3 regions of the Streptomyces sp. NPDC050287 genome follow, and region 3 is predicted to be linked to each of the others. Evidence: riboswitches for the same ligand, from Rfam matches in the RefSeq annotation. Region 3 holds a riboswitch; each other region holds the start of a gene.
The links. A riboswitch is a leader RNA that binds a small molecule or an ion and turns the genes downstream of it on or off. The one in region 3 is predicted to bind cobalamin.

Region 1: it holds a riboswitch for cobalamin, as region 3 does, so the genes downstream of both, ACIBK3_RS26325 (HoxN/HupN/NixA family nickel/cobalt transporter) here and ACIBK3_RS09590 (ribonucleoside-diphosphate reductase subunit alpha) in region 3, are expected to answer to the same signal.
Region 2: it holds a riboswitch for cobalamin, as region 3 does, so the genes downstream of both, ACIBK3_RS00335 (cobalamin biosynthesis protein) here and ACIBK3_RS09590 (ribonucleoside-diphosphate reductase subunit alpha) in region 3, are expected to answer to the same signal.

Annotation. Positions count from the first base shown of each region.
Region 1 is NZ_JBITIY010000007.1:248,977-255,992, forward strand. It holds gene ACIBK3_RS26300 (GAF and ANTAR domain-containing protein) at 1-230, shown strand, start outside; gene ACIBK3_RS26305 (hypothetical protein) at 280-1,053, opposite strand; partial or broken gene ACIBK3_RS26310 (His/Gly/Thr/Pro-type tRNA ligase C-terminal domain-containing protein) at 1,266-1,469, shown strand; gene ACIBK3_RS26315 (nucleoside hydrolase) at 1,521-2,483, shown strand; gene ACIBK3_RS26320 (peptidoglycan-binding protein) at 2,523-2,843, opposite strand; gene ACIBK3_RS26325 (HoxN/HupN/NixA family nickel/cobalt transporter) at 3,063-4,196, opposite strand; cobalamin riboswitch at 4,224-4,452, opposite strand; gene ACIBK3_RS26330 (ArsR/SmtB family transcription factor) at 4,533-4,889, shown strand; gene ACIBK3_RS26335 (LAETG motif-containing sortase-dependent surface protein) at 5,053-6,000, opposite strand; gene ACIBK3_RS26340 (glycoside hydrolase family 13 protein) at 6,248-7,016, shown strand, end outside.
Region 2 is NZ_JBITIY010000001.1:60,866-67,881, forward strand. It holds gene ACIBK3_RS00310 (alpha/beta hydrolase) at 1-486, opposite strand, end outside; gene ACIBK3_RS00315 (class II aldolase/adducin family protein) at 832-1,584, opposite strand; gene ACIBK3_RS00320 (lysozyme) at 1,782-2,531, shown strand; gene ACIBK3_RS00325 (anion permease) at 2,695-3,966, shown strand; gene ACIBK3_RS00330 (hypothetical protein) at 3,979-4,200, shown strand; cobalamin riboswitch at 4,335-4,477, shown strand; gene ACIBK3_RS00335 (cobalamin biosynthesis protein) at 4,577-5,518, shown strand; gene ACIBK3_RS00340 (cobyric acid synthase) at 5,515-7,016, shown strand, end outside.
Region 3 is NZ_JBITIY010000002.1:929,605-936,620, reverse strand. It holds gene ACIBK3_RS09610 (GntR family transcriptional regulator) at 1-152, shown strand, start outside; gene ACIBK3_RS09605 (DUF3311 domain-containing protein) at 425-688, shown strand; gene mctP (monocarboxylate uptake permease MctP) at 685-2,313, shown strand; gene ACIBK3_RS09595 (GNAT family N-acetyltransferase) at 2,403-2,909, shown strand; cobalamin riboswitch at 2,919-3,091, shown strand; gene ACIBK3_RS09590 (ribonucleoside-diphosphate reductase subunit alpha) at 3,213-5,585, shown strand; gene ACIBK3_RS09585 (ribonucleotide-diphosphate reductase subunit beta) at 5,585-6,598, shown strand; gene ACIBK3_RS09580 (GlxA family transcriptional regulator) at 6,846-7,016, shown strand, end outside.

The sequences.
Region 1 (7,016 bases), on a different contig from region 3:
CGCACGATCTGCTCACCTCCCTCCAGTCCGCCGTGTCCGCGAAGGCGACCGTCGAACTGGCCAAGGGGATCCTGTCCGAGCACGCCGGTGTCTCCTTCACCGAGGCGCTCGACCTGCTGCGCCAGTACGCGGCCGGGGAACGGCTCTCCCTGACAGCGGTCGCCCGCGCCCTGGCGGAACGCACCCTCGGCCCGGACGAACTGCTGGGCGGAGTCCCGCACCAGGCCTAGGCCCCTTTCCGGGAGGCACCGCGGTCGGCGTGCGGTCGGACCGGCCGGTTCAGATCTGCGTCCGGCCCTGCTTGCGGATGTCCGCCAGCCGCTGTGCCCCCAGCTGTGCGGCCGTCTGCGTGACGTCGGGCTCGATGTCGCCGAGGCCGCCGTGGGAGAGGCCGATCGCGTCGTCGCCGACCCGGACGACGGCGGTGTCCAGGGTGAGCAGGACCGGCTCGTCGTTCAGCGTCGCGCCCGTCAGGGTGACCCGCAGGCCCTGCCGGGCGTCTCCCACGGCCGGCAGGGCCGCGTCGGTGACCTGCACGTCCAGTCGGTCGCCCCGGGCGGTGGTCGCCGTGAACCGCGCGCACTTCCGCGGCAGGGTCCGCAGCCAGGCGATGGCGTGGTCCACGTCGGCCGGGTTCCGGGTGACGATCTGGTAGCGCAGCTGGGCCTCGTTCCAGACGTCGTCGAGGCTGATCACGGCCCGGGGGCGGGCGTCAGCCCCGAAAGGTTCCTCGGCGTACAGGGTGTCCAGCAGCCGCCGGCAGTCGGGCAGCTCGGTCGTCGCCTTCAGCAGCCCGTCGTGCCAGATCGCGGTTCCCTGCGTCGGCGTCCAGGGTTCCCCGAGGTCGGCCTCCGTGACCAGCGCGGCCTGCGCCTGCGCCTGGGTGAGGGCGGCGGGCGACGGGGCGGAGGTCCCGGGCGGGGTGGTCGCCGGAGCGTAGTCGGGCTTCTCGGCGGTGGGCGGCGTACTGAGCACGGAACAGGCGGCGGTGACGAGCAGACCACCCAAGGTGAGAACGCAGACACGGAGGACACGGGCCGGGGCTGGATTCATCGGGGGTGCCTCCTTGGGCGACATCCAAGATCGAGTACGCCCTCCTACGGCACCACCGCCCCTGTCCCTCCACCAGCGAGCGGAGCCGTCCGGGTGAGGCCGTGTCCCCGCCGACGGCGTCCGCCGCTCCCACCGCGCGCAAACCCGTCGCCCGCACCTCGGCATCCGCCGGCCGACGCGGTGTACGACCACCGCCGCCTCGGCCGTGAAGTGACGGCACCCTCGGGGCCAGGATCCGCGCGGCGCGGCTCGTGCCGTACCAGGCGGTGGTCGGGCAGCGGGAGGCGGACGCCGGTCCGGTGGCCGTACGGCTGCGGGACGGGCGGCGTCCCGGGGCCGTACCCGTAGGGGAGTTGCTGGACCGGATCGCAGCCCGCGCCGGTGATCGCGGCGCCGAACTGTGGGCCGCTGCGTAAGGTCGGTTGCACGACTCTCGGAACCCGTTGCCCTCGGAGAGGAACCCTGCCGTGACCGGTCAGCCCATCCCGGTGATCATCGACTGCGACACCGGTGTCGACGACGCCCTGGCCCTGCTGTTCGCCGTACGGCACCCCGCGCTCGACCTGCGCGCGGTGACCTGCGTGGCCGGGAACACCGATGTGGACGGGGTGGTCCGCAACACCCTGACCGTGCTGGAGCAGGCCGGCGCCGGTGACATCCCGGTCGCCCGGGGCGCCGAACGCCCGCTGATCGAGCCGGTCCGCACGGCACGGCACGTGCACGGGCAGGACGGGATGGGCGACCTGGGGCTGCCCGCGCCGACCCGCCGGCCGGTCGACGTGGACGCGGTGACGCTGCTGCGCCGCGAGATCCTCGCCTCCCCGCGCCCGGTCACCCTCATCCCCACCGCGCCCCTGACGAACATCGCCCTGCTCCTGCGCACGCATCCCGAGGTGGTGCGGAACATCGAGCGGATCGTGTTCATGGGCGGCGCGGTGGCGACCGGAAACGCCACGCCGGTCGCGGAGTTCAACGTCTGGCACGACCCGGAGGCGGCGGCGATCCTGCTCACGGCGGGGGTACCGATCACCATGTACGGGCTCGATGTCTTCCAGCGGGTCCTCGTCCCGGCCGCCGACGTCCAACGCCTGCGCGCCAGTACGGAACCCAGCCTCCGCATGGCCGGCGAACTCCTCGCCCACCGCGACCCCGCCACCTCAGGGGACCCCACCCCCATGGGCGGCCTCGGCGACGCGGGCGCGGTGTGCGCCGTCGTCGACCCGGAGGGCATCACCACCGAACTCCTGCCTGTGGAGGTGAGTCTGGCCCCGGGCGCCGCCCGGGGCCAGACTGTCGTCGACCGGCGCCCCGTCCCCGGCGAGTCCGAGATCCACGAGGGAACCCGCGAACAGCCCTTGCTCGACGTGGCGTTGGGCGTCGACGTGGAGCGCTACGTGAAGCTGTGGCTGACGGCGGTGGAGGGTGTCTGACCCTCCGACGGGGAAGTCAGCCCCGGAGCCCCGGAGCGGTCAGCAGAAGGGGCGGCCAGGGGAGTTGGCCCAGAGCGTGAGGAACGACCAGGTCTGGGACCCGATGCGGCCGCGTCCGTCGTCGAAGATTCGGGCGCACTGCTGGAAGGCTATCGTCGCGCGACGAGTGGCCCGGCCGAAGAACCCGGTCTCGCGCAGGCCGGCGTCTATGGCCTGATTCAGATAGCACTGCGCTTGCCGGACGGCTGACCCGGACGATCCGCGCTGAAGTGGCGGCCGGTGCTTGGTGATGCCGCATACGTCCTGCGGCCCTCGGATCGCTGGGAGTTCCGGGTTGTAGGCGGACTGGGTGCTGGTCACTGTGGCGGTCGCAGACGATGGAGTGCTTTGTGGTGCCGCCACGGCCGGGCCTCCTGCAAGGCCGAGGGGGAGAAGCACGGCTGCTGCGGTGGCGAATGCTCGTCGCATTCTCAATCACCTCCAGAGAGTGCACTTTCCTCATCGTGCACTCGGGTCTGTCCTGCTGCATCTTGAGATGCGGGTGCGACCAGCGAAGCCTCCGGACCGCTGCCGTCGGCGTCAGCGTGTGTCGGCGGCCGGGCGTATCGTCCACCGCTGTTCCACCTTCGCCAGGCGCCAGTACGTGATGGCCGCCGCCCACACCACCACGAACAGGCCGACGATGACGTAGCCGACGCTGTCGAGGTTGATGTCGGCGATCCAGGTGGTGACCGCGTCACCGAGGGCGAGTTTGTCGTGGAGGACGCCGACCAGCTCGATGGTGCCGATGAAGAAGGCGACGGCGATGGACAGGCCGGTGATCGTGAGGTTGTAGAAGACCTTGCGGACCGGGTTGGAGAACGCCCACTGGTAGGCGAAGTTCATGAATGTGCCGTCGAGGGTGTCGAACAGGCTCATGCCGGCGGCGAAGAGGAGGGGCAGGGAGAGGATCGCGTACCAGGGCAGGCCGGCCGCCGCGCCCGAGCCCGCCATCACCATCAGCGTGACCTCGGTGGCCGTGTCGAAGCCGAGGCCGAACAGGAAGCCCAGCGGGTACATCTGGCCGGGGCGGCTGATGGACCTGGTGAGGCGGCCGAGGACGCGGTTCATGAACCCGCGGGAGTCCAGGTGCTGTTCGAGCTCCCGCTCGTCGTACGACCCCGCCCGCATCGCCTTGAACACCTTCAGGATGCCCAGCAGGGCGACCAGATTGAGGGCGGCGATGAGGTAGAGGAACGCGCCGGAGATCGTCGTACCGAGGAAGCCGAGCACCTGGTGGGTGCCGGAGTCCTCGTTCATGACCTTGCCGGCGAGCTGGGTGCCGCCCGCGATCAGCAGGGCGAGGACCACCACCACGCTGGAGTGGCCGAGGGCGAACCAGAAGCCCACCGACACCGGGCGCTTGCCGTCGGCCATCAGCTTGCGGGTGGTGTTGTCGATCGCGGCGATGTGGTCGGCGTCGAAGGCGTGCCGCATACCGAGGGTGTAGGCGGTGATGCCGAGTCCGATGCCGAAGGCCTTGTTGCCGACCTCGTAGTGGGCGGGGACGACGAGGAGGAACAGGATTCCGAAGGCGACGACGTGCAGGGCGAGGATCACCGCCATCAGGCCCGCGGTCCTGAGGGTGTCCTCCCGGCGCCACTTGAAGGACGCCGGGGCGGGGACGGACGCCGGGGCGGGGACGGACGTCCGGGCAGGGTCGGGCAGGGTCATTCGGTCACGCTCCAGCACCTCGTGGATCAACTCGTGAGATGCCGTGGCCGGTCTCCTGGCTTGGGGGTACCTCCCACTCGAGCGAAGCCGAGAGTGGGGGAGGGTCGTACGTTCGCGCCCCTGCCTTCCCGGCCCCCTCGCGGCGGCCAGTGGCTGTCCCTGGCGGGACGGCGGTGCTCGAACTCCCCGATCACAGTGGCGAGGGCCGCGTCGGTTTCCCACCGACTTCCCGAGCACCACGGCGGGTCCACCGTAGGGGCGTAAGGGGTTTCCTGCATAGCTGCATATCTGGGCAGGTATCGAAGATCACAGAATCCCGCCTGCGAGGATGGCGCCATGCATCTCGTTCCGGCGGACCGAGCGGACCGCCGCACCATAGACGGGCACCGGGTGTGCGACGCCATCGCCGCGATCGGTGAACCCGGCCATGTCCGTGCCTGGTCCGACCGATTCTCGCTGCTCGCCGACCCGAAGCGGCTGGCGCTGCTGCTGGCGTTGCACCGGACGGGGCCCCTGGCCGTGTCCGACCTGGCGATCGCGACCGGGATGAACGACCCGGCGGTGTCGCAGGCGCTCAGGCTGCTGCGGGCGGCCGGGGTCGTGGAGGGCGAGAAGGAGGGCCGGATCGTGCGCTACCGGGTGGTGGACGCGGACATCGCCGCGCTGCTCAAGCACTGCGCGGCGGACGGCTGAGACGCCTTCCGCAACGCAACGCGACGCGGTGGTGGTCGAGAGGCGAGCCCGGCTACGACCTCTCGACCACCACCGCGTACCGACCGCGTGCGCCTGTCGCCGCATGACTACGGGCGCGCGACTACGACCGCATGACTACGGGCTCGTGGCTACCACCGTGTGGCTACGAGCGCGTCGCCTTCCGGCGTCGCGTCAGCACGACCATGCCCGCGCCGCCCGCCAGCAGCACCGCCGCGCCGATCGCGATCGGGCCCGTGGCGCTGTTGGCGCCGGTCTCCGCGAGGTCGTCGCCGCCGCCGTTCGGCACGGTGGCCGGGGCGGTGGTGGACTCGGAGGCCGACGGGGTCGGGGTGTCCGTCGAGGCCGGCGGAGTCGGAGTCGGGGCCTCGGTGGCCGGCGGCGTCGTCTCCTCGGCCGGCTTGGACGGCTCCGTGGACTCGGGAGTCGACGGGGTCGGCGCCGGGGTGGACGGCGTCTGCGGCGGCGGGGTCGTCGCGCAGTCCTTCGTACCGCCGTTCCAGCCCGCGATCAGCTTGTCCTTGATGACCGGACGGTCCGGGCCGATGGGCACGTCGCCGTGGACGAAACCGTCCTTGGCGTCGAGCCTGCCGTCGAACTTGACCGCGCCCCGGTAGAGGTCGACCTGCGCGAAGCAGCCCGCGTCCGGCACCGCGATGTCGAGGGACTCGGTCTGACCCGGCTTCACGGTCACCGTGTCGAAGTCGACGAAGACCTGCTCGCCGGAGGTGTTGAAGGTGGAGCCGTGGGCGAGGTACGAGGCGAGGGAGGCGGTGCAGGTGGTGGCGTCACCGGCGGTGCGGACCTTGATGTGGACCTTGCCGTCGTCGGTGGGCTTCAGCGTCTGGTCGTCGACCTTGACCGAGTCGAAGAAGCCGGTGCCGTCCAGGGAGAACTGGCAGCGGTCGGTTCCGGTCTCCGTGCCCGGGCCGGTGCCGGGCTTGTAGGCGCCGCCGGACTTCCAGCCGTCGCCACCGGGAGTGCCGGTCGCCCAGGCGCTGGAAGCGGTGGTCGCGGAGGCGGCGCAGAGGACGAGCGCCGCGGCCCCCGTCCCCAGCAGGCGGCGCGCGGTGACACGTCTGGCTATGGACATGCGGATCCCATCGGGGTAAGAGAACTGAGAAACACTTGACTCATTGGTCACATGAGTCACGGGTGTTCGCACATCGTGGATCGCCCTTCGCAAGCTGTCAACCTGCGGCAATTCAGAGGCACTTCGAGCCGTCAACACAATTCCGCCACACAAGGAATGAAGTGCTCCGGACAGCGTTCGAGTTCGCTTTCCCGACAATGGGGACAGGTACCTGAGTGCTGTCCGACGCCGCCCCGAGGGAGACCGCGTGACCGACCCCGTTCCCCACCGACCCGACCCCTCCTCCCCCGACCTCTCCTCCAAGGACCCCAACTGGTGGCGGCAGGCCGTCGTGTACCAGATCTACCCCCGCAGCTTCGCCGACGCCGACGGCGACGGCCTCGGGGACCTGAAGGGCGTCACCCGGCGGCTGAATCACCTCGCCGCCCTCGGTGTCGACGCCCTGTGGCTCAGCCCCTTCTACCCCTCCGAACTCGCCGACGGCGGCTACGACGTCGCCGACTACCGGGACGTCGACCCGCGCCTGGGCACCCTCGACGACTTCGAGGTGATGGCCGCCGAGGCCCACCGCCTGGGCCTGAAGGTGATCGTCGACCTGGTCCCCAACCACACCTCCCACCAGCATGCCTGGTTCCAGGAGGCCCTGGCCGCCGGCCCCGGCTCCCCGGCCCGCGACCGGTACGTCTTCCGCGACGGCCGGGGCGCGCACGGCGAACTCCCGCCCACCGACTGGCAGTCCGTCTTCGGCGGCAGCGCCTGGCAGCGGGTCCCGGACGGGCAGTGGTACCTCCACCTGTTCGCCCCCCAGCAGCCCGACCTCGACTGGGCCAACGAGGAGGTCCGCGCCGACTTCCGCACCACCCTGCGCTTCTGGTCCGACCGGGGTGTCGACGGCTTCCGCGTCGACGTCGCCCACGCCCTGGCCAAGGACCTCAGCGAACCCCTCCGGGACCTCGGCGCCCCCGAACTCAGCGCGGAGGACGCGCTCCCCGGCTTCCCGCCCGGCACCCACCCCT
Region 2 (7,016 bases), on a different contig from region 3:
GTGCACCGCGATCACCCAGGTGTCCCGTACCCCCGGCACGAACCACGCGGGCAGAGCGCCGAGTTCGCCGGCGACGTCGACGTCGGCGTGGTCCAGTCCGAGGGCGCTGCCCGGGTTGCCGACGTAGAGGTTCGGGGTGAGCCAGACCTTGTCGCCGGGCTTGACAGTGCCGTGCGTGACGCGTTCCAGGCGGCGTACCACCGTGTCCGCGGAGTGGGACTCCGTGCCGAGGACGGGGCCGACGACCGCGTGCGAACCGTTGCCGCCGAGGCCGTAGGTGCCGGGGCGCAGCGCGGCCAGGTCGCGGGTGACGGTGATCCGGCCCGCGGCCGTGGCGTGCACGGTGAGCCTGGGTTCGGTGGGCAGGGGGCGTCCCGGCGGCGCCTTGAGCGCGGCGTCGCTGGCGAGACGGCCGGCGGCGACGCTCGCCGCGCCGGCGGCCAGGGCTGCGGTGACGGCGGCGGCCGTTGCTGTGACAGTGCGCACGGGTCCAGTGTCCCGGTGGACCCCGCGCCGGGCCAGCGGGAGGACGGCCCGGAGTGATGTTTCGGATTGGTAGGTACGAGGTGCGTGCCGCGGGGTGTGGTCCCCGGTGGCGTCATGGCAATCGGCACCGCCGGAACGTACGGGCGCTTCCCGGTCCTCGAAGGGCGGCCCTGGATGCCCCGATACCGGCCCGGCCACGGGCCGAGCCACGGGCCGAGCCACGGGCCGAGCCACGGGCCGAGTTGTCGGCAGGGCGCACGGCCCGGCGCCGCGCGATCACTTCGGCGGCCGGACCGGCAGTCGGCTGACGGGTCGAGGCAGGGACGCCGGGCGCGCTTCGAAGCCTCACCCCCGCTGCCCGTACCCCCGCAACCGCTCCCCCGCCTCCGCGAGCTGTGCCTCGGTCAGGAGTGTCGGTGACAGTCCCGGTACCGAGGAGGCGGTCAGCCACAGGCGGCACATCCACTCCAGCTGGGCCGTGCGGTCGTAGGCCTGGTCGAGGGTGGTGCCGTAGGTGAGGGTGCCGTGGTTCTGGAGGAGGCAGCCGGAGCGGTCGGCCAGGGCGTGGAGCATGTTCTCGGCCAACTCGTCGGTGCCGTACGTGGCATACGAGGCAACTCGGACGGGCCCGCCGAGCGCGCCGGCCATGTAGTGGATCACGGGGAGCTCGGGTACGAGGGTCGAGACGGCCGTGGCGTGCACGGCGTGGGTATGGACGACGGCACCGGCGTCGGTGGTGCGGTAGACCGCGAGATGCATGGGCAGTTCACTGGTCGGGGTCAGGGTGCCGAGCACCTGACGGCCGTCGAGGTCCACGCCGGTGATGTCCGTCGGGGTGAGCCGGTCGTAGGGCACGCCCGACGGTGTGACCAGTACGGTGCCCCCGACGCGCACCGAGACGTTGCCGGAGGTGCCGACGACCAGCCCCTCGGACACCGTGCGGCGGGCCGTCGCGACGAGCGTCTCCCAGGCGTGCGCCTCCTCGGGGCGCACGCCCCTCCCCCGCGGCTCCCGCACCACGTCTTCCGCGCCCTCTCGCGCACCTAGCACGCCCCGCGCATCCCACTGTTCCCGCTGTTCCCGCTGTTCCTCGGTCATGCGGCGATCCTTCCAGGACCGGCGTCAACTCAGCGCGAGGCGGGGGCACTTTAGGCCGGAATCCACTACTCCGAAAGGTCGCATACAGGCATATACAGCCTTCTTCGATCACTTGGCCGGAGATCGCCGACAATCCGATGATCTTCCAGTAATCTCGCGGAGATTTGTCGTGCACGTAGCCATTTCCGGGGGGACACATGGCCCGTGATCGCACATCGTTCCACTGTCGCCACCGCGTCGTCGCGGTGTCCGTGGCGGCGCTCACCGCAGGGGGGATCACACTCGCCGAGACGCCCGCCTCGGCGGCGGGCCTGCCGAAGGGGCACGACGTCTCTTCCCACCAGAAGAACGTCGACTGGCAGCAGAGCAAGGCCAGGGGAGCCAGGTTCGTCTACGTCAAGGCGACCGAGTCGCACACGTACCGCAGCCCGTATTTCGGTCAGCAGTACAACGGGGCGCGCAGCGCGGGCATCATCCGCGGGGCGTACCACTTCGCGCTCCCGGACAAGTCGTCGGGCAGAACGCAGGCGGCGTACTTCGTGCGCAACGGCGGCGCCTGGACCGCCGACGGCTGGACGCTGCCGCCCGCCCTGGACATCGAGTACAACCCGTACGACAAGAAGCACAAGTGCTACGGCTTGAGCAAGCCGAAGATGGTCAGCTGGATCAAGTCGTTCAGTGACGAGACGAAGCGCCTCACCGGCCGCCGCCCGGTGATCTACACCACCGCCCACTGGTGGAACACCTGCACCGGAGGCAGTCGCGCATTCGCCGCCAATCACGCGCTGTGGGTGGCCCGTTACAACGCGGCGGACGCGGGGGCGCTGCCCGGGGGGTGGTCGTTCTGGACGATCTGGCAGTACGACAACGGCGGCGGTCTGCCGGGTGACCAGAATCTCTTCAACGGGTCCCTCAGCCGGCTGAGGGCGTTCGCCAGAGGCGTATAGCCAAGGGGCGCCAGGGTCGCACGGGGCCACGGGGACCGGGCTGGGTTCGGCGGTGCGGAAATCAGCATCGCCGGACACCGTGCGGCCTGCTTCAGTTCATCTTCCGTTCATCCAGGTTACCTACGTTCGTCCGGCCAATGACCTCGAACGATTGCCTGGGTAAATGGAAAACTTCTCGCTGATCCTCGCGATCGTGGTGGTAACCGCGCTTGCGTTCGATTTCACGAACGGTTTCCACGACACCGCCAACGCGATGGCCACGACCATCTCGACCGGTGCGCTCAAGCCCAAGGTCGCGGTGGCCATGTCCGCCGTGCTGAACCTTGTGGGTGCCTTCCTCTCCGTGGAGGTCGCCAACACGATCTCCAAAGGTCTCGTCGACGAGACCGGCATACGTCCCGAGGTCATCTTCGCCGCCCTGGTCGGCGCGATCCTCTGGAACCTCGTGACCTGGCTGGTGGGCCTGCCCTCCAGTTCCTCGCACGCCCTGATGGGCGGTCTGATCGGGGCCACCATCGCCTCCGCCGGTATGAGCGCGGTCCATGGTGACGTGCTGGTCACCAAGGTCCTGCTCCCCGCGATCGCGGCACCGGTCGTCGCGGGCGTCGCCGCGATGCTCGCCACCCGCCTGTCCTACACGCTCGGCAAGAAGGCCGACGGCAAGGCGGCGGAGAAGGGCTACCGCGCGGGTCAGATCGCCTCGGCCGGCCTGGTCTCGCTCGCCCACGGCACGAACGACGCCCAGAAGACGATGGGCATCATCACCCTCGCCCTGGTCGCCGGCGGCGTCGTCGCCCCCGACTCCGACCCGCCCACCTGGGTCATCCTCTCCGCGGGTCTCGCCATCGCGCTCGGCACCTACCTCGGCGGCTGGCGCATCATCCGCACCATGGGCAAGGGCCTGACGGACCTTCAGCCGCAGCAGGGCTTCGCCGCCCAGACCAGCGCGGCCACGGTCATCCTGGCCTCCTCCCACCTCGGCTTCTCCCTCTCCACCACGCACTCCGTCTCCGGTTCGGTGATGGGCGCGGGCCTCGGCCGCAAGGGCGGGGTCGTGCGCTGGTCGACTGCCACCCGGATGTTCGTGGCGTGGGGTCTGACCCTGCCGGCCGCGGCCCTGGTCGGCGCGCTCGCCGAGTACGTGACCGGCATCGGGGACGTCGGCACCGCCCTGGTCGCCGTCTTCCTGATCGCCTCCAGCGCGGCCATCTGGAAGCTCTCCCGCCGGGAGGTCGTCGACCACACCAACGTCGTCACCGAGCCCGACGCCCGCGAGACCGCGGAGCCGGCCGGTGTGGTGACCGCCGCGATCGCCGCGGTCACCCCGCCCCCGGCGGGGTCCGTCGCCGAGGACCTCACGGCCACCATCCCGGCGCCCGCCGGAGCCGTCACCACCGCCGACCCCGCGGCCCCGCCGGCCGCGACCACCGTCTAAGGAAGCAACAGGATGAAGATCGACTGGGCGGCACTCGGCTCCGTCTTCGGCGTCAGCCTCGTGGTCACCGTGGCACTCGTGGCCCTGTTCACCCTCGGCATCATGGGCCTGTCCCGCCGGGAGCGGGCCGCGGCCCAGGGCGGCTCCGCCGCCCTCGCGGTCACCGGCGCCTACGCGTGCTTCGCCGCGTGCGCGGCGGCGGTGGCGTACGGGATCTCACTGATCGTCGCCTGACCTGCGGCACCCGGACAACGCGTGGGGTGCGGGACGGATCGCCGTCCCGCACCCCACGTGCGTTGTGACGGTTGTGACCGCTCGCGTGTGGGCCTCAGCACACTCTCCCTTCGCAGGTCAACGGCAAGTTGACGGCCCTTCCAACCCCGTGGTGGACTGCCGGGGCCATGTACGGCGGCAGGAGAGGAAGCCGGTGAGAATCCGGCGCGGTCCCGCCACTGTCACCGGGGTAGAAAGCCCCGGGAGCCAGGAACTCTCACCGCCGGTCTCGTCGAACCAGGGCGTGGACACCCTGAGTGAGGACATATCGCCATGCTCGGCTGCCGTTCGAGGTTGATCAGCTCCTCCCTGTCTGTGACAGCGGTCGGCTGAGTCCATGCGTGCCGATCGCGTTTTCGCGTACGGCGCCGTCGCCGGCCTCCTCGGTGACCTGCTCCTCGGCGATCCCCGCCGTGGACATCCGGTCGCCGTGTTCGGACGTGCCGCGGGTGCCGTGGAGCGGGTGCTGTGGCGTGACCACCGGGGGTGGGGCGCGCTGTACGCCGTTGTGTGCGCCGGTGGGGTCACGGCGCTCGGAGCTTTGACCGCTCGTTCCGTACGTACCTCCCCTGCCGCTTCCGTCGCGCTGACCGGCGCCGCCACCTGGGCCGTCGTCGGCGGGACTTCACTCGCGCGGGAGGCCAGGGCCATCGGGCGCGCGCTGGAGGCGGGGGACGTCGAGGGGGCGCGGGCGCGGCTGCCGCATCTGTGCGGGCGGGATCCGCAGGCGCTGGACGCCGACGGGATCGCGCGGGCCGTCGTGGAGTCCGTCGCCGAGAACACCTCCGACGCGGTGGTCGGGGCGCTGGTGTGGGGGGCCTTGGGCGGTGTGCCCGGGCTGCTCGGGTTCCGGGCCGTCAACACCCTGGACGCCATGGTCGGGCACAGGTCGCACAGGTACCGGCGGTTCGGGTGGGCCTCGGCACGGACGGACGACCTGGTGGGGTGGCCGGGGGCACGGCTGACCGCCGTACTGGCCATGCTGGCGGGTCCGAATCCGCGGGGAGCCGTACGCGCCTGGCGGACCGATGCCGGGAAGCATCCGAGTCCCAACGCCGGGCCTGTGGAGGCGTCGTTCGCCGGGGCGCTCGGGGTGCGGCTCGGCGGGACCCTGTCCTATGCGGGGCGGGTCGAGCATCGGCCCGTGCTCAACGGAGAGGGGCGTGCCGTGGTCGCGCACGACATCGAGCGGGCCGTGCGGCTGTCCCGGCACGTCGGTCTGCTGGCTCTCGGCGTCAGTGTCGCCGGGCGGTTTCTCACCAGGGGGCGTATCCGATGAGTGGTGGTCTTCTGGTCGCCGGTACCACCTCCGACGCCGGCAAGAGTGTCGTCACCGCGGGGATCTGCCGGTGGCTGGTGCGGCAGGGGGTGAAGGTCGCGCCCTTCAAGGCGCAGAACATGTCCCTCAATTCGTTCGTGACGAGGGAAGGGGCCGAGATCGGGCGGGCCCAGGCCATGCAGGCGCAGGCCTGCCGCATCGAGCCGACCGCGCTGATGAACCCCGTGCTGCTCAAGCCGGGCGGTGAGCAGAGCAGTCAGGTCGTGCTGCTCGGGAAGCCGGTCGGGGAGCTCAGTGCGCGCGGCTATCACGGCGGGCGGCAGCAGAAGCTGCTGGGGACCGTGCTCGACTGTCTCGCCGAGTTGCGGGGCACGTATGACGCGGTGATCTGTGAGGGGGCCGGTTCTCCCGCCGAGATCAATCTGCGGCGGACCGACATCGTCAACATGGGCATCGCCCGGAACGCCGGGCTGCCCGTCCTGGTGGTCGGCGACATCGACCGCGGGGGCGTCTTCGCCTCCTTCTTCGGGACCGTCGCACTGCTCTCGCCCGAGGATCAGGCCCTCGTCGCCGGGTTCCTCGTCAACAAGTTCCGCGGGGACGTCTCGCTGCTCGAACCCGGGCTCGACATGCTGCACGCGCTCACCGGGCGGCACACGTACGGCGTCCTGCCCTTCCGACACGGGCTCGGGATCGATGAGGAGGACGGGCTGCGGGTCTCCCTGCGGGGCACGGTCCGGGAGTCGAACGTGGCGCCGCCCGTCGGTGAGGACGTCCTGAGGATCGCCGTCTGCGCGGTCCCCCTGATGTCCAACTTCACCGACGTGGACGCGCTGGCCGCCGAGCCGGGTGTCGTCGTGCGGTTCGTGGACCGGGCGGAGGAGCTGGCGGACGCCGACCTCGTCGTCATCCCGGGGACTCGGGGAACGGTTCGTGCGCTGGAGTGGCTGCGGGAGCGCGGGCTGGCGGAGGCCATCGAACGCAGGGTCGCCGAAGACCGGCCCGTCCTCGGCATCTGCGGTGGCTTCCAGGTCCTCGGCGAGCACATCGAGGACGAGGTCGAGAGCCGGCGGGGCCATGTCGACGGGCTCGGTGTGCTGCCCGTGCGGGTGCGGTTCGCCCGCGAGAAGACCCTGACGAGGCCGGCCGGTGAGGCCCTCGGGGAGCGGGTCGAGGGGTACGAGATCCATCACGGGGTCGCCGAGATCAGCGGTGGGGAACCCTTCCTGGACGGCTGCCGGATCGGCCAGACCTGGGGCACCCACTGGCACGGTTCGCTGGAGTCGGACGGCTTCCGGCGGGCCTTCCTGCGCGAGGTGGCCCTCGCCGCGGGCCGCCGTTTCGTACCGGCGCCCGACACCTCATTCGCCGCGCTGCGCGAGGAGCAGCTCGACCGGCTCGGCGACCTGATCGAACAGCACGCGGACACGGACGCGCTGTGGCGGCTCATCGAGTCCGGCGCGCCGCAAGGACTGCCTTTCATTCCACCGGGAGCGCC
Region 3 (7,016 bases):
CCGGCCTGCTCGGCACCGACGTCGGCCTGCCGATGCTGATGCTTTCCCGGCACTCGCTGGACCGGAAGGAACAGCCGGTGGAGTGGGTGCGCTCGGTGTACCGGGGGGACCGGTACAAGTTCGTGGCCAGGCTGAAGAGGCCGGTCGACTAGGCCGGTCGACCAGACCGGGTTGAGGGGCGGACCGGCTGGGGGTCCGGGGGTCATCCCCCGGGTCAACACAGCGTGGCCAGGCTGAAGAGGCCGGTCGACCAGGCCGGTCGACTGACCGCGGCAGGGCTTCCGTTGCCGCTGAACCCGCCCCTCGCGATGGACACGGAACCGACACATACCGATATGCGGACGAGGGGTTCCGCACCCGGGACGCCGTGACCTACATTGCCTGCGCATTACACCGGTGATCAGCGAGGGGACGGAGCCGCCGTATGTCAGACACGCCCGAAGTGAGACCGCCGACGGTGACACCCGTGCGCGTGGTCATCGCGCTCTGCCTGATCGCTCCGTTCGTGGCGATGCTGTGGGTCGGTTCGTACGCCAAGACCGACCCGGCGTTCATCGGCATCCCGTTCTTCTACTGGTACCAGATGGCGTGGGTGCTGATCTCCACCGCGCTGACGATGACCGCGTACCAGCTGTGGCAGCGTGACCAGCGCGGCCGTTCCTCGAAGAAGGGCGGTGCGTCGAAGTGAACGACGGCGTCAACGGCGTCGCACTCGGCGTCTTCATCTTCTTCTTCCTGGCCGTCACGATCCTGGGCTTCCTGGCCGCACGCTGGCGCAGGGCCGACAACGAGCACAGCCTCGACGAGTGGGGCCTGGGCGGCCGGTCGTTCGGCACCTGGATCACCTGGTTCCTGCTGGGCGGCGACCTGTACACGGCGTACACCTTCGTCGCCGTACCGGCGGCGATCTACGCGGCGGGCGCGTCCGGCTTCTTCGCGGTGCCGTACACCATCCTCGTCTACCCGCTGATCTTCACCTTCCTGCCCCGGCTGTGGTCGGTGTCCCACAAGCACGGATACGTGACCACCTCGGACTTCGTGCGCGGCCGGTTCGGCTCGAAGGGGCTGTCGCTGGCGGTCGCCGTCACCGGCATCCTCGCCACCATGCCGTACATCGCGCTCCAACTGGTCGGCATCCAGGCCGTGCTGGACGTGATGGGCGTCGGCGGCGGCGAGGACACCAACTGGTTCGTCAAGGACCTGCCGCTGCTGATCGCCTTCGGCGTGCTGGCGGCGTACACGTACTCGTCCGGTCTGCGCGCCCCGGCGCTCATCGCCTTCGTGAAGGACACGCTGATCTACATCGTCATCGCGGTGGCGATCATCTACATCCCGATCAAACTGGGCGGGTTCGACGACATCTTCGCCAAGGCGGGCGAGGCGTTCAGCCAGACCAACCCGGCGACGGGCAAGCCGCGCGGCGCGCTCGCCCCGGCCGAGGCCGGTCAATGGACCTACGCCACGCTGGCGTTGGGCTCCGCGCTGGCACTCTTCATGTACCCGCACTCGATCACGGCCACGTTGTCGTCCCGCAGCCGTGAGGTGATCCGCCGCAACACCACGATCCTGCCGCTGTACTCGCTGATGCTGGGCCTGCTGGCGCTGCTGGGCTTCATGGCGATCGCGGCCGGGATCAAGGTGAGCAACGGGCAGTTGGCGATCCCGCAGCTGTTCGAGGACATGTTCCCGGACTGGTTCGCGGGGGTGGCCTTCGCCGCCATCGGCATCGGCGCGCTGGTTCCGGCGGCGATCATGTCGATCGCGGCCGCGAACCTCTTCACCCGGAACATCTACAAGGACTTCATCAAGCCGGACGCCACGCCGAAGGAGGAGACGAGGGTCTCCAAGCTCGTGTCCCTGCTGGTGAAGGTCGGCGCGCTGGCCTTCGTCCTGACCATGGACAAGACGGTCGCCATCAACTTCCAGCTCTTGGGCGGCATCTGGATCCTGCAGACGTTCCCGGCCCTGGTCGGCGGCCTGTTCACCCGCTGGTTCCATCGCTGGGCCCTGCTCGCCGGCTGGGCGGTCGGCATGGTCTACGGCACTCTCGCCGCGTACGGAGTCGCCTCGCCGACGCAGAAGCACTTCGGCGGCTCCGCGAAGGAGATCCCCGGCATCGGCGAGATCGGCTACATCGGCCTCACGGCGTTCGTGATGAACGTGGTGGTGACGGTGGTCCTGACCTTCGTCCTGAAGGCCCTGAAGGCCCCCGAAGGCATCGACGAGACGTCGCCGGCGGACTACACGGCCGACGCGGGCGACCCGGGCGTCCAGGTGGAGCTCCCGCCGGCGACGGCCGGCAGCGCGCACTGAGTCGTACGGAAGAGAGAGTCGTACCGGAGAACGGGCCGTCGGTGGAAAACCGGCGGCCCGTTGTCGTACCCGTCGTGCACACTCCCCGCATGGACATCCGTATCCGGCGAGTGACACCCACCGAGTACGACGCCCTCGGCGAGATCACCGCCCAGGCCTATCTCCAGGACGGCCTCCTCGACTTCGGTGAGAGCGACTCGTACCTCGGCGAACTCAGGGACGTGGCCAAGCGGGCCGCCGCCGCGGACGTACTCGTGGCCATGCAGGGCGACCACCTCCTCGGCGGCGTCACCTTCGTGCCGTCCGGCGGCCCCATGGCCGACATAGCCCGCCCCGGCGAGGCGGAGATCCGCATGCTCGCCGTCGCCCGCGAGGCCCGCGGCCGGGGCGCCGGAGAGGCCCTCGTACGCGCGTGCGTCGACCGCGCCCGGGGCACGACCGGCTGTACCGCCGTCGTCCTGTCGACCCAGCGCACCATGCACTCCGCCCACCGCATCTACGAACGTCTGGGCTTCGTCCGCGTCCCGGAACGCGACTGGAACCCGGTCCCGGAGCTCGACGACATCACTCTCCTCAGCTACGGGTTGACGCTGTGAAACCGGCGCGACACAACATATGGGGGTGGTTCCTTCACGCGACACAAGATGTATGCTCATGCTCGCTGTCGTCGCAGGGGAATCCGGTGCGAATCCGGAACTGTCCCGCAACGGTGTACTCATGCGCGCTTATGCCCACATGAGAGTCAGTCCGAGGACCTGCCGACAGTGCGCCCGGCCATCCGGCCCGGGTGCCTTGACGTCCGGGCCTCGTGGAGTGGGCCGGTGGACGCGACGCCGTGTGCGCTCGTGTGCTGCCCCCTGCCCTTCCTGAGGCCCCCTGCGAGCGAGGGAGAGCCCCACGTGACCATCGCGCCAGCCGATCCGGCGACAGCGACGACTCCGGCGGAACCCGACGGTCCCGGGACCGCGTTGCTGCGGAATCTGACCGAGCTGACCGCCGATCTTCCCGACGCCGACCCCGGCCGGGTCGCCGCCGCCGCGCTGCGCGGCCGGTCCGCGCCGGGGGCCGTGCCGGATGTCGCTGTGGAGCTGCGCGAGCTGGCCACGGAGGCAGCCGCCGGCCTCATCTCCGAGGACCCCGCCTACTCCCGGCTGGCCGCCCGGCTGTTGACGCTCGGCATCACCGCCGAGGCCGCCTCCCAGGGCGTCACGTCGTTCACCGAGTCCGTCGCCGTGGGGCACCGGGAAGGGCTCATCGCCGACCGCACCGCCGAGTTCGTGCGCCTCCACGCGGGCCGTCTCGACGCGCTGGTCGACCCGGCGGCCGACGACCGCTTCGGCTACTTCGGCCTGCGCACCCTGTACGGCCGCTATCTGCTCCGGCACCCGATCACCCGCAAGGTCATCGAGACGCCCCAGTACTTCATGCTCCGGGTGGCCTGCGGCCTCGCCGAGGACGACTCCGGCCGGGCGGTGGACGAAGTCGCCGCGCTCTACCGGCTCATGAGCCGCCTCGACTACCTGCCCTCCTCCCCCACCCTCTTCAACTCCGGCACCCGCCACCCCCAGATGTCGTCCTGCTATCTCCTCGACTCCCCGAAGGACGAACTGGACTCCATCTACGAGCGCTACCAGCAGGTGGCCCGTCTCTCCAAGCACGCCGGCGGCATCGGGATCGCCTACTCGCGCATCCGGGCCCGCGGTTCGCTGATCCGGGGCACCAACGGGCACTCCAACGGCATCGTCCCGTTCCTGAAGACCCTGGACGCCTCCGTCGCCGCCGTGAACCAGGGCGGCCGGCGCAAGGGCGCGGCGGCGGTCTACCTGGAGACCTGGCACTCGGACATCGAGGAGTTCCTGGAGCTGCGCGACAACACCGGCGAGGACGCCCGTCGTACGCACAACCTGAACCTCGCGCACTGGGTCCCGGACGAGTTCATGCGCCGGGTCGACGCCGACGAGCAGTGGTCGCTGTTCTCCCCCGCCGACGTGCCGGAACTCGTCGACCTGTGGGGCGAGGAGTTCGACGCGGCCTACCGCGCGGCGGAGGCGGCGGGGCTCGCACGCCGGACCCTGCCCGCCCGTGATCTCTACGGCCGCATGATGCGCACCCTCGCCCAGACCGGCAACGGCTGGATGACCTTCAAGGACGCCGCGAACCGCACCGCCAACCAGACGGCCGAGCCGGGTCACGTCGTCCACTCCTCCAACCTCTGCACAGAGATCCTGGAGGTCACGGACGACGGGGAGACGGCGGTCTGCAACCTGGGTTCGGTGAACCTGGGCGCCTTCGTGGACCCGGCCCGCGAAGACATCGACTGGGACCGGCTGGACGAGACCGTCCGCACCGCCGTCACCTTCCTCGACCGGGTCGTCGACATCAACTTCTACCCGACCGAGCAGGCGGGCCGCTCCAACGCCAGGTGGCGACCGGTGGGCCTGGGCGTGATGGGCCTGCAGGACGTCTTCTTCCAGCTGCGCCTGCCCTTCGACTCGCCCGAGGCCCGCCGGCTGTCCACCCGCATCGCCGAGCGCGTCATGCTCGCCGCGTACGAGGCCTCCGCGGACCTCGCCGAGCGCAACGGCCCGCTGCCGGCCTGGGAGAAGACCCGTACCGCCCAGGGTGTCCTGCACCCCGACCACTACGACACCGAACTCGCCTGGCCGGAGCGCTGGGCGGCACTGCGGGCCCGTATCGCCACGACGGGCATGCGCAACGCGCTCCTGCTCGCCATCGCGCCCACGGCCACCATCGCGTCGATCGCGGGCGTGTACGAGTGCATCGAGCCGCAGGTCTCCAACCTGTTCAAGCGCGAGACCCTGTCCGGTGAGTTCCTCCAGGTCAACTCGTACCTGGTGAAGGACCTCAAGCGGCTCGGTGTCTGGGACGCCCGCACCCGCGAGGCGCTGCGCGAGGCGAACGGCTCGGTGCAGGCGTTCACCTGGATCCCCGAGGACCTCCGCGCCCTGTACCGCACGGCCTGGGAGATCCCGCAGCGCGGCCTGATCGACATGGCCGCCGCCCGGACCCCGTTCCTCGACCAGTCCCAGTCGCTGAACCTGTTCCTCCAGACACCGACCATCGGCAAGCTCTCCTCGATGTACGCGTACGCCTGGAAGCAGGGCCTGAAGACGACGTACTACCTGCGCTCGCGCCCGGCGACCCGCATCGCCCGCGCGGCACAGGCAACTGTCCCCGTGCCACAGGCGGCAGACCCCGATGCCGTCGCCTGCTCCCTGGAAAACCCCGAGTCCTGCGAGGCCTGCCAGTGATGACCAGCCGTAATACCCACCTCCTCGACCCGGGCTTCGAACTCACCCTCCGCCCCATGCGCTACCCGGACTTCTACGAGCGCTACCGGGACGCCATCAAGAACACCTGGACCGTGGAGGAGGTCGACCTCCACTCGGACGTCACCGACCTCGCCAAGCTCACACCGGCCGAACAGCACCTGATCGGACGCCTGGTGGCGTTCTTCGCGACGGGCGACTCGATCGTCGCGAACAACCTGGTGCTGACCCTCTACAAGCACATCAACTCCCCGGAGGCGCGGCTGTACCTGTCGCGCCAGCTCTTCGAGGAGGCCGTCCACGTCCAGTTCTACCTGACGCTCCTGGACACCTATCTCCCCGATCCCGAGGACAGGGCCGCGGCCTTCGACGCCGTGGAGAACATCCCCTCCATCCGCGCGAAGGCCGAGTTCTGCTTCCGGTGGATCAACGAGGTCGAGAAGCTCGACCGGCTGGAGACCCAGGGCGACCGCCGTCGCTTCCTGCTCAACCTGATCTGCTTCGCCGCGTGCATCGAGGGCCTGTTCTTCTACGGCGCCTTCGCGTACGTCTACTGGTTCCGCGGCCGGGGTCTCCTGCACGGCCTGGCGACCGGCACCAACTGGGTGTTCCGCGACGAGACCATGCACATGAGCTTCGCGTTCGACGTGGTCGACACCGTCCGCAAGGAGGAGCCGGAGCTGTTCGACGACCGGCTTCAGCAGCAGGTCACCGACATGCTGAGGGAAGCCGTCGAGGCCGAGCTGCAGTTCGCGCGCGACCTGTGCGGTGACGGCCTCCCGGGCATGAACACCGACTCGATGCGGCAGTACCTCCAGTGCGTGGCCGACCAGCGCCTGACACGCCTCGGCTTCGCCCCGGTGTACGGCTCCGAGAACCCCTTCTCCTTCATGGAGCTGCAGGGGGTTCAGGAGCTGACCAACTTCTTCGAGCGGCGTCCGTCGGCGTACCAGGTCGCGGTGGAGGGCACCGTGGACCTGGACGAGGACTTCTGAGCCCCGTAGGCCTCACGGGCCCCCTGGGCCTCCCTGATCTGACGGTCGATGCGCCGGTCGCGCACGATGCCGATCACTGACGGGAGGGCCAGGAGGACGAGGATCCCGAGGACGGTGAGCATTCCGGTCAGTCCTTCTGTCTGCGCGGTAGTCATGACACCACTGTCACGCCGGATACTCCTTACCGACAGTGGCAGGACTGCCGCACACCCTCGATTTACTGCCAGTTCCGAGGCACACTGGCAGCATGTTGAAGAACGTGGTGGCCGTCCTCCTCGACGGATTCGATCCCTTCGAGCTCGGCGTCGTCTGCGAGGTCTTCGGTACGGACCGCAGCGACGAAGGCCTGCCGGTCTACGACTTCGCCGTCGCCTCGGCGGAGGGCCGGACGTTGCGCACGCACGCGGGCTTCTCACTG